2 linked regions of the Glaciimonas sp. PCH181 genome follow. The protein of the gene in region 2 interacts with the protein of the main gene of each other region in a pairwise test. Links are inferred from orthologs where the notes say so. Each region holds a gene or a part of one and is shown on either strand. Other genes may lie near its edges.

What was found. Proteins that work in one complex are often made in the same cells at the same time.
Region 1: the proteins of C7W93_RS20920 (region 2) and rlmB interact in binary tests that used the Escherichia coli proteins (3 or more experiments, as listed by UniProt). The link is inferred for Glaciimonas sp. PCH181 from one-to-one orthologs.

What each region holds. Positions count from the first base shown.
Region 1 is NZ_PYFP01000001.1:1,709,127-1,714,454, forward strand. Bases 2,555-5,328 are described here. They hold rlmB (23S rRNA (guanosine(2251)-2'-O)-methyltransferase RlmB), read right to left. Parts: upstream 4,427-5,328; coding sequence 3,683-4,426; downstream 2,555-3,682. Other genes in these bases: cysE (serine O-acetyltransferase), read right to left, coding at 2,555-3,269; rnr (ribonuclease R), read right to left, coding at 4,430-5,328. Also shown: C7W93_RS07950 (YSC84-related protein), read left to right, coding at 389-970; C7W93_RS07955 (cold-shock protein), read right to left, coding at 1,219-1,422; C7W93_RS07960 (YceH family protein), read right to left, coding at 1,698-2,399; more of cysE, read right to left, coding at 2,520-2,554. UniProt on the Escherichia coli protein: Specifically methylates the ribose of guanosine 2251 in 23S rRNA.
Region 2 is NZ_PYFP01000003.1:40,613-48,647, forward strand. What follows is about bases 5,110-8,035. They hold C7W93_RS20920 (NAD(P)H-hydrate dehydratase), read left to right. Parts: upstream 5,110-5,776; coding sequence 5,777-7,294; downstream 7,295-8,035. Other genes in these bases: C7W93_RS20915 (D-amino acid dehydrogenase), read left to right, coding at 5,110-5,667; C7W93_RS20925 (alkene reductase), read right to left, coding at 7,441-8,035. Outside these bases: C7W93_RS20895 (zinc-binding alcohol dehydrogenase family protein), read right to left, coding at 1-964; C7W93_RS20900 (LysR family transcriptional regulator), read left to right, coding at 1,154-2,065; C7W93_RS20905 (NADPH-dependent FMN reductase), read right to left, coding at 2,202-2,759; C7W93_RS20910 (AI-2E family transporter), read right to left, coding at 2,819-4,069; more of C7W93_RS20915, read left to right, coding at 4,375-5,109. UniProt on the Escherichia coli protein: Bifunctional enzyme that catalyzes the epimerization of the S- and R-forms of NAD(P)HX and the dehydration of the S-form of NAD(P)HX at the expense of ADP, which is converted to AMP.

The sequences.
Region 1 (5,328 bases), on a different replicon or contig from region 2:
CTCGCCACATCCCTGCCTGACATTCATCAACTTAGTTTGATCATAAGGTCGCTTCGTCAGTAACGATAGCGTGCCCCTTACACCCAGAATTCCTCCGGAAGAAACGCTTCCCACAAAAATCTGACGCACCTCTGCATTCATAATAGGCAACAAACACGCAACGCCAGCTTTGTCTTCGTTGTTGAAAGCCTTGCAAATCAATTTATATCACCTAAAATTATCAAAACGGTATGACATTTTGACTACAAAATTATTCTTGCCTGAGTTTATTCAAACCCAAGCCGTTAACAGCCGTTCGCCGAAACGGTACAGATGCAAAAAAACCACTAGATTCAACCATGACTGAATCCGAGTTTTTCTAACTCTACATAACTTGATGGAGAGCATCATGTATAGACGGGATTTTGTACTGAAAACCGCCGGTGTGCTTGCTGCGGCAGGCTTAACGGTTACTGGCTGCACCACCACCCGCCCATCCACCAATGCAGACCCTGACAAACGTCGCCATGAAATAGATAACAACATTGATTCCGCTTTAACGCGTTTATATACGGCTGCACCCGGTTCACGTGATCTGGTTAAAAAAGCGCAAGGCGTACTAGTATTTCCATCAGTGATCGCCGCTGGCTTATGGTTAGGCGGACAGTATGGCGAAGGTGCGCTACGCATGGGAGGCGCCTCAAACGGCTATTACAGCACGGCCTCTGCATCCATCGGTTTCCAGATTGGCGCGCAATCCAAAGCAATCTTCTTCTTGTTCATGACGCCAGAAGCCCTGAATAAATTCCGCGATAGTAAAGGATGGGCCGTCGGCGCAGATGCTTCGGTTGCGATGCTTAAAATTGGTGCAAACGGCAACATTGATACTAGCTCGATCACCGCTTCGGTTCTCGGCTTTGTACTTACCAATAGTGGCTTGATGGCAAATCTGACGCTGGAAGGAACCAAGGTCACGCGTCTCGATATCTGATACGGGTGGCCGCTGCAACCTTACTGACTGAATTAGCGCTGAAAAGCGCTAATTTTATTTTTGATAGCGAAAATGTAGCAATGAGCAAAGGGGACTAAAAGGGGATTGCCAACACCGCGTTGAAAAATACTAAATATTGCTTTATACAATGCCATTCGCTATATCCCATAGTAAAAAGGCCCACAAACCCTGCCGAGTTGTGAACCTGAACGCATAGATATAAACCTAGGCTTTATACGGGGATGCTATTAAGGATTTTGGATGTTCGACGCCTGCTTGCCTTTTGGCCCTTGCATGATATCGAACTGTACTTTTTGACCTTCTTTAAGCGTCTTAAAGCCACCCATCTGAATTGCGGAGAAGTGTGCGAACAAATCTTCGCCGCCGTCGTCCGGGGTGATGAAACCGAAACCTTTGGAATCATTAAACCATTTAACTGTGCCTGTTGTCATGATGCATTCTTTCAATAATTACACGCTACACGAGTCGAAAAGGAAGAGCGGCGGATGACTTATAAGTATTGCGACTCTAACTAAACTACCCACTCTGTATTAACAAATATCAACCTAGATATCAACTTCATGATCTCGATTATAGGAAGTGAATACAATCGGGGATTAGAGATTTCTTTATAAGGGAATACCTGATCTACTGCGTAGGCGATTACCGCATAACGATGTAATTAGTGATGGTCTCGTTCTGATCCAGACACTACTAATGGCGTCCGTTATTCAAATTGACGTTTAAATTCAGCAAATTGCTCCGCTAAGTCTACGATTTGTTGACGTAACTGAACGACTTCTTCCTCAAGATTAGCAACGCGATCCTGACGATCTCCCCGATGGGCAATGGCATTATTCGAGAATGCTTCAGCGGCCAGTTGTTGCTCCAGCACTTCTTCACCGGCCAACAATTGCGCATAGCGTGGCTCTTTCGTTCCCGGTCCTTTAGCGAGACGGGCGACCAGCGGCGGATATTTATCGATGAGAAATTGCAATGCTGTCTCGACGTCGGGCAAAGATGCAAATTCATATTGGCGACTGCAACGTGTGCGCAATTCGCCAGCCGTCTGCACCCCGCGCAACATCAAGGTCGTCAAGACGGCCAATTTATCCGGCTCAAGCGTCCATTTCACCCGCATGCGATGCTCGTATTTGACAACCCGTGCACCGGCCTGATTCACGCCTACAACCAATTTACGCTGCATTAGTCGCTGCAAGACTTCCATCACTGTCGACTCAGAAATCGACATTACCGGATCGCGACTGGATAACTGATTACAACCGTTGACGAGGGTATTGAGTGAGAGTGGATAATTGTCTGGCGTTAATGCTTCTTTTTCTGCAAGCACCGCCAGCACGCGAATTTCAAACACATCGAGAATAGCGTCGCTTCCAACTGAGGGAGAGCTAGTTTCCGGTTCTATCATCTAATCTCCTGTAAGTACATTTACCCTGATCTGCGCATACACCCCGTGCCAGATTCAAGCGCCAGCCTGATATATTACTTTAGCAGTCAAAGACGTGCTGTTTTGCGTGCAAATACGTAATTACTCAACCAGTTTATTGAGCTGCTCGGGATCGAACTTATCCAACGGCGGCAAACTATCGCAAGCAATACCGGAAGCTTTCAACAATGCCACAATACGGGAAATTTGATGTTCTTGCGAAGCGGCATTATCAATCAAACCGTGCAGCGCCTTCGATAAGGGATCATCGCCATTTGGTGTAACGCCATAGGCGGCAAACATCCTTGCAGCGGCTTCTTCTTGCGCATTATGCGTTTCTTTTTGGATGATACGGGCAGGATTACCAACCGCAGTTGCGCCAGCAGGAACCTCTTTTACCACTACCGCGTTAGAACCAACTTTAGCACCCTCGCCTACTGTAAAACTTCCAAGTATTTTTGCACCGGCACCGACAATCACGCCGCGCCCCAAAGTTGGATGGCGTTTAATCCCTTTGCCCAACGATGTCCCGCCCAGCGTTACCCCTTGATAAATAGTGCAATCGTCACCCACATCAGCGGTCTCACCAATGACGACGCCAAAACCATGATCAATAAATACCCGATGGCCTATTGTCGCGCCGGGATGAATTTCAATACCGGTAAGAATCCGTCCTATGTAGGAAATAAAACGTCCCAACAGCTTCAGATCATGCTGCCAGCAACTCTTAGCCCAGCGGTGCATGACGATCGCATGAAACCCCGGGTAACAGCACACAACCTCCACAACGGTGCGGGCGGCGGGATCTCGGGCCATGATATTGGCAATGTCTTCACGAATGCGACTGAACATAGGGACTAAAGTAATTGGCTAAGTTGGCTAAAAATATGGCGGCAATACCGAATAACAAATATCGAATATCACACAACGCATAACGAGGCGTCATATTAAGCCAAAACCGGGTAGCCGTCTTTTGATGACAAGTAATGATGCGTCTTGGTACATCTGACGGTGCCGCTTTATGTGCGGGACGTGGCGATGTATCCGTTAGATCGTAGTGAAAAATTGTAGGGAAATACATTTGTCAGGCAGGACGCTTGACGAAGTTTGACGAAGAGAGAAAAAATCTGAATCGATAATACGACAGCTTTAGCGCAATGTGACTGCTATCGGCATTTGCTATGACGATCAGGATAGTCGGCTATAAAATGCATATTGCCGGGCTAAGCGCGAAGAATCACGCCTTGCCCGGCAATCGATACAATCTATACGCCTTTAGCCATCCGTTGGCGACGTGCTTCATACAAACAAACCCCGGATGCAACCGACACGTTCAGACTTTCAACCGAACCGAACATGGGAACGTGGACCAAAACATCGCAGGTCTCACGCGTTAAACGACGCATGCCTTCGCCTTCTGAACCCATGATCAGGGCTGCAGGGCCAGAGAAATCGGCTTCGTATAAGCTTTTTTCGCCGTCTTCGGTCGTACCGATCAGCAAAATATTGCGCTCTTTTAATTCACGCAATGTCCGCGCAAGATTGGTGACAGTGATGTATGGGATCGTTTCCGCAGCACCGCTGGCAACTTTGGCCGCCGTCGCGTTCAAGCCAACTGCACGGTCTTTAGGAGCGATGACAGCATGCGCACCGACGCCATCGGCAACCCGCAAACAGGCTCCCAGATTATGCGGATCGGTGATGCCATCCAATACTAGCAATAATGGTGGTCCTTCAATCGCATCCAGCAATTCGTCCAGATTGCGTGCCAGCGATAACTCACCGGCTTTGGCAACGACGCCTTGATGGCGACGCGTGCCAACGATGTTGGACAGACGCTGGTCATCTACTGGAATAACGCGCACGTTAAGCGCTTTAGCGTTGCTCAGTAATTCTTTCATGCGGCCATCGATGCGGCTGGCGTCCACATAAATTTCTTCAACCGAAGAAGCTTCGTGACGCAGGCGCGAGGTGACGGCGTGAAAGCCGAATATCATTTTACTTTTCATGTTCTATCTTTTTTTCTTGCTTGATTTAACGAAAGCCTTTGGTTCACGCGTTTTTTCTACGCTCATGGTAACTTTGGCTTTTTTGCCCTTAGTTACCTTAGGCTTGACGCTTGTACCGGCCTTGCTTGTTTTGTTTACTGGTGTGGCGGGTATCCGATTTGCAGGGGTCGTATCGACTTTCGACTTGGCCTTTCTGCTACGCGATTTTTCATGCTCGCTATCGGCACGCCGCGCCTCATTTTTTAAGACCGTCTTGATACCCGGCTCTGTGACCAGACGCAGATCGATTTTGCGTGCATCCAGATCAACCCGGCTGACTTGCACCGTCACGCGGTCAGTCAACTGGTACCGAATTCCGGTCCGTTCGCCACGCAACTCATGGCGCGCTTCATCGTACTGGAAGTAATCCGCCCCCAATTCGGTGACGTGAACCAAGCCTTCGATATACAACGCATCGAGTTGCACGAAAATACCAAAAGTCGCCACGCCGGAAATAGTACCGGTGAATTCTTCGCCGAGTTTATCGCGAATGAAATAGCATTTAAGCCAGGCTTCTACATCACGTGAAGCCTCGTCCGCGCGTCGCTCGTTGGCCGAACAATGCACGCCAAGGGCTTCCCAAATTGCCAGACTGCCTTCGTTTTTCTTTTTGCCAGCAGCTTTATCTTCCGCTTGCTTGCGCCGACCGGCAGGCGACAACATCGTATTCAGACCACTGGTATCGAGGCCTTTTGGATCATAACGCTTGCCTAACAATATTGCTTTGATCGCACGATGCGTCAACAAATCCGGGTAACGTCGGATCGGGCTGGTGAAATGCGCGTAATGCTCGTAAGACAAACCAAAGTGACCGATGTTTTCCGGGCTATAAACCGCTTGCTGCATTGAGCGTAGCAGCATGG
Region 2 (8,035 bases):
CCAGTCGCAGATTTGCAGCATTAATCGGGGATAAGACCTGCCCCATCGTGGTGACAAGGACTTTACTATCAATCAAACGTGCGACACTATCCAGCAAACTGCCCTGCTCCGCCATGTCTGGCGTTTGAAACATAGAGCGCGTAAACATGAATTCCCAGACGAAACCGGCGCTTTTTGCTTTTAATAAATCAATCTGCAACGGCGCTGCATTTTCAACGATGCTGCAAATAGTGCCTTGTGGTGCGACGACCGCTGCTGCTGTCGGAAAATGTTGATCGGTATCATTCAGGATCAAGACATAATCAACATTAGCAATCCCCAGATCCTTCAATTGCGCTGGAATATCGCCGAAATGATTCACCACATGCTGCGCGCCAAGTTCACGCACCCATTTTTCGGACTCTGGACGCGATGCGGTAGCAATCACTGTCAAACCCGCAACTTTAGCAGCTAATTGAATCGCAATCGAACCGACCCCGCCTGCGCCGCCAATGATCAGGATCGTTTGCGTAGGCTTATCGGCGGCTGGCTTTGATGGCACGTGCAGCCGATCAAACAACGCTTCCCATGCGGTGATGGCAGTCAACGGCAGCGCTGCGGCCTGCTCAAACGCGAGCGACGCTGGCATGCTGCCGACGATACGTTCGTCCACCAATTGATATTCACTGTTCGTCCCGGGACGCGTAATGTCGCCGGCATAAAATACTTTGTCACCGACCTTAAAACGCGTAACGTCCGGCCCAACTGCCGTCACAACGCCCGCTGCGTCCCAACCCAACACGCGCGGCGCTGGCTCAATTTTGTCTTTCGGTGCGCGTACTTTGGTGTCGACAGGATTGACGGCGATTGCCTTGATTTCAACTAATAAATCACGACCATCCGGCGTTGGCTTAGGGAGTACCACGTCCATGAGGGATTCTGGATGATCAATGGGCAAATACTGGGTTAATGCGATAGCTTTCATGAGCTTTCCTAAATAGGGGTACGTGTAAAAAATGCATGGCAGCGACCTTGCCGCGATCCGCAACATCAATGCATCGCTTAGCAATGACGGGCTGCGATATCGATCTTCAATGTCATGACCTCAGTATGCGCGTTTGCATTATTTTATAAATAGCCTATTATTTGATTTACTTTCAAAAAATTTTTGTAAATGTACTCCACCAACGACATCCAGCTTTTTGTGCTCACCGCCGACTTGGGCAGCCTCTCCAAAGCGGCGCGCCAACTCGATTTGGTCCCTGCGACCGCCAGCGCCAGCCTGAAACGTCTTGAATTGCATCTAAATACGCGCTTATTCGTCCGCTCCACACGCAGTCTGCGGTTAACACCAGAGGGCACGCTATTTTTAGACTATAGCCGTCAGGCGCTGACGTTATTGACACAAGGCGAGGCGCTATTGCGCAGCGATGGCGTCGCCAAAGGGCATTTGCGGCTCTCAATGCCGTCCGATGTAGGAAGAAATGTCTTGCTGCCGTGGTTGAATGCGTTTCAAAAAGCCTATCCACAAGTGACACTCGGGCTGCAATTTTCAGATCGGATCATCGATCTGTTTAGCGCCCCGGTGGATGTGGCGTTTCGTTATGGAAAACTGGAGGACTCCTCTTTGATTTCCCAGCCACTGGCCGCTAGTCGGCGCGTCGTTGTCGCCTCCCCCGCCTACCTCGCGCAACATGGCACGCCGATTACTCCCAAAGACTTGGCCGACCATAACTGCTTGCTGTTTTATTTAGAACGCGGCCTGTTTAATAACTGGCGCTTTCATTCTGGCAAAAATCCGATTGTTATCAAGGTCCGCGGTGATCGCATGACGGACGACGCTGCTATCGCCCGGGAGTGGGCAATCAGCGGGCTCGGAATCGCCTATAAATCGTGGCTGGACGTCAGGCAAGATCTGGCTGACGGCAGATTGGTAACCTTGATGGATCAGTACGTCGGCGAAGAAACGCCACTGAATATGGTCTACCCGGACCGCAGCAGCGCCTCACCGGTAGTACGTGCATTACTGTTATTTCTACGCGAAAAATTTTATGCTTTGGGCGTTCCCAGCGAGCGGAATGCCTGAGACAGCGTCAAAAAGACAGCATCAAAAAAACAGCGTCACGAAGGCTTAGAAAGCAAAATGCGTCACACCATTAGTTGGTGATGACGCATTTTTTATACAGAGCAAATATTCTTGCTTACTACAACGCAGCTATCGCTTATTTCAGTTTTAACGTCCAGTCCTGCAACGCCACCAACATTGATTTGACAAAGTCGCGGGTTGGTTCATGCGTCAATTTACCAGCGCTGTCGAAGCGATCCGCTGCGCCGCCAATCATGACTTCCGGTTTATTCAAGACCTTCAGATCGAGAAATACAGCGATCTGACGTAGATGATATTGCGCACGTGCAGTACCGATCACGCCGGGGCTGGCCCCCATAATCGCTGCCGGTTTGCCTGCAAATGGTTGTTCCGGCGGACGCGAGGCCCAGTCGATGGCATTTTTCAACACGCCGGGGACCGAATAGTTATATTCGGGCGTGACGAAAAGAATCGCGTCCGCCTCCCGGATTTGCTGGCGGAAAAGTTCGACCGATGGCGGCCAACCTTTTGCTTTGAGGTCTTCGTTATACAAGGGTATCTCAGAGATATCGGCCTCAATGATAGTGACGCCTTCGGGTGCCAATTCAATTGCGGCGCGTAACGCTGAAGTATTGAAAGACCCACTTCGCAAACTACCGGAGATACCTAGAATTCTGATTGCTGGACTGGTCATGTTAACGTTTCCTTTATCGTAAATAATGGCAACTAGAAATATTCAAAAATCCCACCTTATTACTCGCCCAACAGTTCAGCAATCGGCGACATACCTTCGACATGCTCGGCAATTACCTTAATAATAACCACAATCGGAATCCCCACCAATAGGCCGGCGATGCCCCATAGCCAGCCCCAAAATAGCAACGCGACAAATACAGCCGATGGATTCATTTTGGCAATCTTCCCGGTCATCCACGTGGTCACGAAGGTCCCGACTATCGCTGCAATGCCGAGCGAAATTCCCGCCAACAACAACATCATTGAAAAGGTCCCGAACTGCATGAACGCGGCAAGACTGGTTGCCACCGCGATGAATAGCGAACCGAAATACGGAATGATATGCAAAACCCCGCCCGCTACCGCCCAGGCCCCGGCGTTTTCCAATCCGATTAGACGAAACGCCACCCACATTAGCAGCGCCAGCAGAATATTTGTCACCAGCAACATAAACATGTAATTTTGAATCGAAGTATTGATTTGATCCAGAATATGTACGGTCACTTTTTTTCGACTTAACGACGGCCCCGTCAACTTCACCAGTTTGCGCTTAAAGGTATCGCCGGATTGTAATAAGAAAAACACTAAAAACAACACCACCAGCGCCTGCCCCAGAAACCCTATCGCCCCGAGCGATCCGGCCAGCAACCAATCACTGAGTCTGGAAGCAGGAGTTGCCTCACGTGCTGCCGGTTGTCCTCCTGTGGCTTTTGCAATTTCATTGGCCGCTGCCTGCATTTGTTGAATCGTTGTCGGCTGACCATCACGCAACTTCGCCAGACCTTTGGACAATTTATGCGAGGCCACCGGCAACTGCTCCATAATCGACTGAAACTCTCCGCGTAGTGCATTGGTCACCAACGCACCCCCAGCCAGAATTGCTAACAGCACAATACTGCTGGCAACAACCCGTGGCAATTTCAGTCGCTGAAGCCAGACCACGACGGGATTGAGCGTATAGGCGATAAAAATACCGAACACCACCGGGACTAAAAATTTTTGCGCCCATTGCAAGGCAAAAATAAATGCGACAGTGGCGATAATCGCCACGCCTGCACCACGCGCATCTACATGGATCCGATTAGGAAAAGCGGGACGTCCCGGGACTGACGGAGCTGCTAAAAGAGGATTTTCGGCGCTCTCCAGACTGTCAGGATTAGCCTCTGTGCTAGCGGCCTTTTCCAATGGCGATTCGCTGTCCTGCGGCGACGATAAATCGACAGCACCATACGTAGTGGTGCCGTCTGGCTGACTATTTTTTGTACGCATGGTGTTGCCCATTTAAAACGTCACTCTGTTACCGAGTTGGTATAGTCATCCGGCTTCCAAAATATGCCGGGAAGATCATATTATGCTTCCTCGACCCAAGATGTTTAACGTTTTTCTCCACCCTATCGCATTTTGTTTGGCGCGACCTCACGATTAATCTCATCGAATCTTGACGCGGCATGGCAAGAGCCTTGCCAATTCAAGGTATGATTCTGCTCGCCTCCCCTGGCGATGTGAGCGGGCTGCGTTGCGTGCCAGATTGGGCGTTATTGTGGTTGATCGTTGTTGAAAGCAATCCGATTTAATTGAGCGAAATAGTGATAGATCAAGAATTACTGAAACCGGCACAAAGACAAATTGTTGTCATTGGTGGTGGTGTGATTGGCATGTCCACGGCCTATTTTCTAGCCGAAGCCGGTCATCAGGTGGCCCTGATCGAGCAGCGTCGTAACGTCGCAGAGGTAGCGACTTTGGGAAACTCGGGGATGCTGGCAGCCGCGTCGACTACGCCGTGGGCGATCAATGGCATGCGCAAACGCATTTTATCCGGACTGTTCAGTCAGGAAGCCGGGACGATCCTGAATGCCCGCCTGAGTCCGTCGTTGTGGCGTTGGTTGTTACGCTGGACTTCTACCCCGGAATTGCAACGCTATCAATTGCACTGCGAACGGATGCAGCGACTGGCGTCCTATAGCCAACACATATTGCTGCAACTGCAACAACAATGCCAGCTTGAATACGAACAAAGCCATGGCCTGTTGCAGCTGTTTCGGTCAGAAAAAGAACTCGCCGCTACAGCGCCATTACAGGCCATGTTGAGCGAGCGCAATGTCGCTTACAGCCTGTTGGATGGTGCTGCGGCGCAAGCATTGGAACCGGCTTTGGCGACTGCCCGCAGCGTTGCTGGCGGTTTGTATTTTCCAGAATTGGCATCCGGCAATTGCACTCTGTTCACAAAACAATTGAAATCTTTGGCACAAGCCAGCGGCGTACAATTTCACTTCGATCTGCGGGTAGATGCCGTTGAGCCGCAAGATGGCCGCGTTGCTCTGAAAATTGGCGGCGATATATTGCATGCGGATGCTGTGGTCGTTGCGGCCGGAACAGGCAGCGCCCGTTTGCTCAAAAATCTCGGCGTGAAAGTGCCGTTGCAGGCAGTAAAAACCTACACCGCCACGGCCGCTGTCAAAAACCATGACGTCGCACCTAAACTGGCACTGCAAGACAATGCGTACAAAGTCACCATGGCGCGCTTCGGTGAAAGAATCCGGATTGCCGGGGTTGCCGAACTGGGCGCGACCGATACGACGATAGACGACAAGGCCTTGCGCACCTTATTAAAAGTGACGCAAGACTGGTATCCGGATGCGGCCAATTATCATAATGCCCAAATGTGGACTGGCCATATCCCGATGCTGGCCGATGAAGTCCCCTTAGTCGGTGCGACCGCCAGCAGTAATGTTTACATCAACATTGGTCATGGCGGCAGCGGCTGGAGCATGGCATTGGGTGCAGCCAAAATCGTCGCCGATCAAATTTCAGGACGGTCGCCTGAGATTGATATCGATGGCCTGACGCTGGCACGCTATCGACGTTGATAGGTTTAGGGTAATGTTGACGGTGCTTTGCCGACATTAGCGGAAATAACAGAAACCCCCGTTTCGTCACTTTCTCACGGCCCATCAAGGCATATCCCAGGAAACCATCATGACCGCACTCTACTCAAGCGCAGAAATTCGCAGAATGGAACAGGCGGCTTTATCGCAACTGCCGCCGTACACGCTGATGCAACGCGCGGGTAAAGCCGCAGCTGAGGCTGCCATAAGTCTGCTGCCCGGCAGTGCGCATAAGGCACGTATTTTAGTGTTAGTCGGCCCCGGTAATAATGGTGGCGACGCTCTGGAAGCGGCTGCGATACTGACCGAATCGGGTGCGGAAGTTGTCGCGCTGTTGCCAGTCGACATGACCAGCCAGCCGCCTGACGCCGCAAACGCCCTCAGTCGCGCTGCCAGAGCCGGTGTGCACTTTATGCCACCTGAACAATTCACTACTATTGATGGCATCAAATGGTCGCTGGTCATTGATGGCTTGTTAGGAATCGGCCTGAAGCGTCCGCTGGATGGCGCTTTGCGCAGTCTGGTCGCAACCGTCAACACCTTCACTTCCCCGCTGCTGGCGTTGGATATACCCACCGGTTTGGATGCCGAGACCGGCATGGTGGTCGGCCCTGACGGCATTAGCATCATTGCGGACGCCACCGTCACTTTCATCGGCGACAAAATCGGTTTACATAGCGGCGACGGCCCCGAATATGCTGGCAAAGTCACCGTCGCAGGGTTAGATATCGCAAGTCGTCAATTATTGCCATCGCAATCCGCACTCAACGCACCCGAATTGTTTAGCAGCAACTTGCAACCAAGAGCGCGAAATTCACATAAAGGCAGCTTTGGCAGCGTGGCGGTCATCGGCGGCGCAGGAGGGATGGCAGGCGCGGCGATTCTTGCCGGGCGCGCTGCGGCTAAATCCGGCGCAGGCAAAGTCTTTATCGGCTTTCTTGACGCGGCCCCCAGTTATGACAGCGCGCAGCCAGAATTAATGTGTCGCCACGCAGATGATATCGATCTGGCGACAGCAACACTGGTCGTCGGTACCGGCTTAGGTACTTCGCCGCCAGCCCATGCAATCTTGGTAAAAGCGCTACAAGCGCAGAGCCATTTGCTGCTCGATGCCGACGCATTGAATCTGATTGCTGTCGAACCGGGGTTGCAACAACTAGTCGCCCAACGCAGCCTATCGGTTTATCCCAAACGACTGACCGTGATGACGCCGCACCCGCTGGAAGCAGCACGTCTGCTGGGCATCAGCACCACAGAAATTCAATCCGACCGCCTGGCGGCCGCCCGCAGCTTGGCGCAACGCTTTAATGCGGTCATCGTCTTAAAAGGTGCAGGCAGCATCATTGCGCGTCCGGATGGTTACGCCGTGGTCAATCCGACTGGCAATCCCGCCCTCGCGACTGGCGGCAGTGGCGACGTATTGTCCGGCATTTGCGGTGCGTTATTAGCGCAGGGTTGGTCCGATTGGCATGCGGCGCTGGGCGCAGTCTGGCTGCATGGATGCGCTGCGGATATGTTGGTGTCACAGGGCTTTGGCCCCATCGGCATGACGGCAGGAGAATTAATTCCAGCGGTACGAAGTTTGCTGAACGAGCTGACTAAAAAGTGACTAAGGCCGGTAACTAACGAATAATGCGAATCGCTATTGTCATGTGGGCAAAAAAAATCGTGAACAGATTAAGATTATCTGTTCACGACAGGAGAAAACAGTCAAGCGACTGCGGAAAACTTAGCTAAAAGGTTTAGCTTCAGACCTTAAGCGGCCAACGCAGGGTAATCGATATAGCCTTCTGGCGTTGGCGCATAAAAAGTTTCTGGCTTCGGTGTATTCAACGGCGCATCCAGCTTCAATCGGCGCGGCAAATCTGGATTAGCGATGAACAACTGACCAAACGCAACGGCGTCCGCTTCGCCTTTGGTCAACAACTCTTCTGACGCCGCTTTTGTTAATTGCTGGTTAGCAATGTAGACGCCACCGAATGCTTCTTTCAATTGTGGGCCGATACGCGTTGACGTCTGACCTTCACGGGCGCAGATAAACGCAATGCCACGCTTGCCAAGTTCGCGGGCAATATAGCTGAACGTTTCCAACGGGTTAGCATCGCCCATCGAATGCGCATCGCATGCCGGTGCCAAATGCATCCCAACCCGACCCGCTCCCCATACCTCGATACAGACATCGGTTACTTCCAGCAGCAGGCGCGCACGATTTTCCAGCGATCCGCCGTAGATATCAGTGCGTTGATTGGTGCTGGTTTGCAGGAATTGATCCAACAGATAACCATTCGCCCCGTGCACTTCTACACCGTCAAAACCAGCGACTTTGGCATTCTCAGCACCTTTGCGGTAA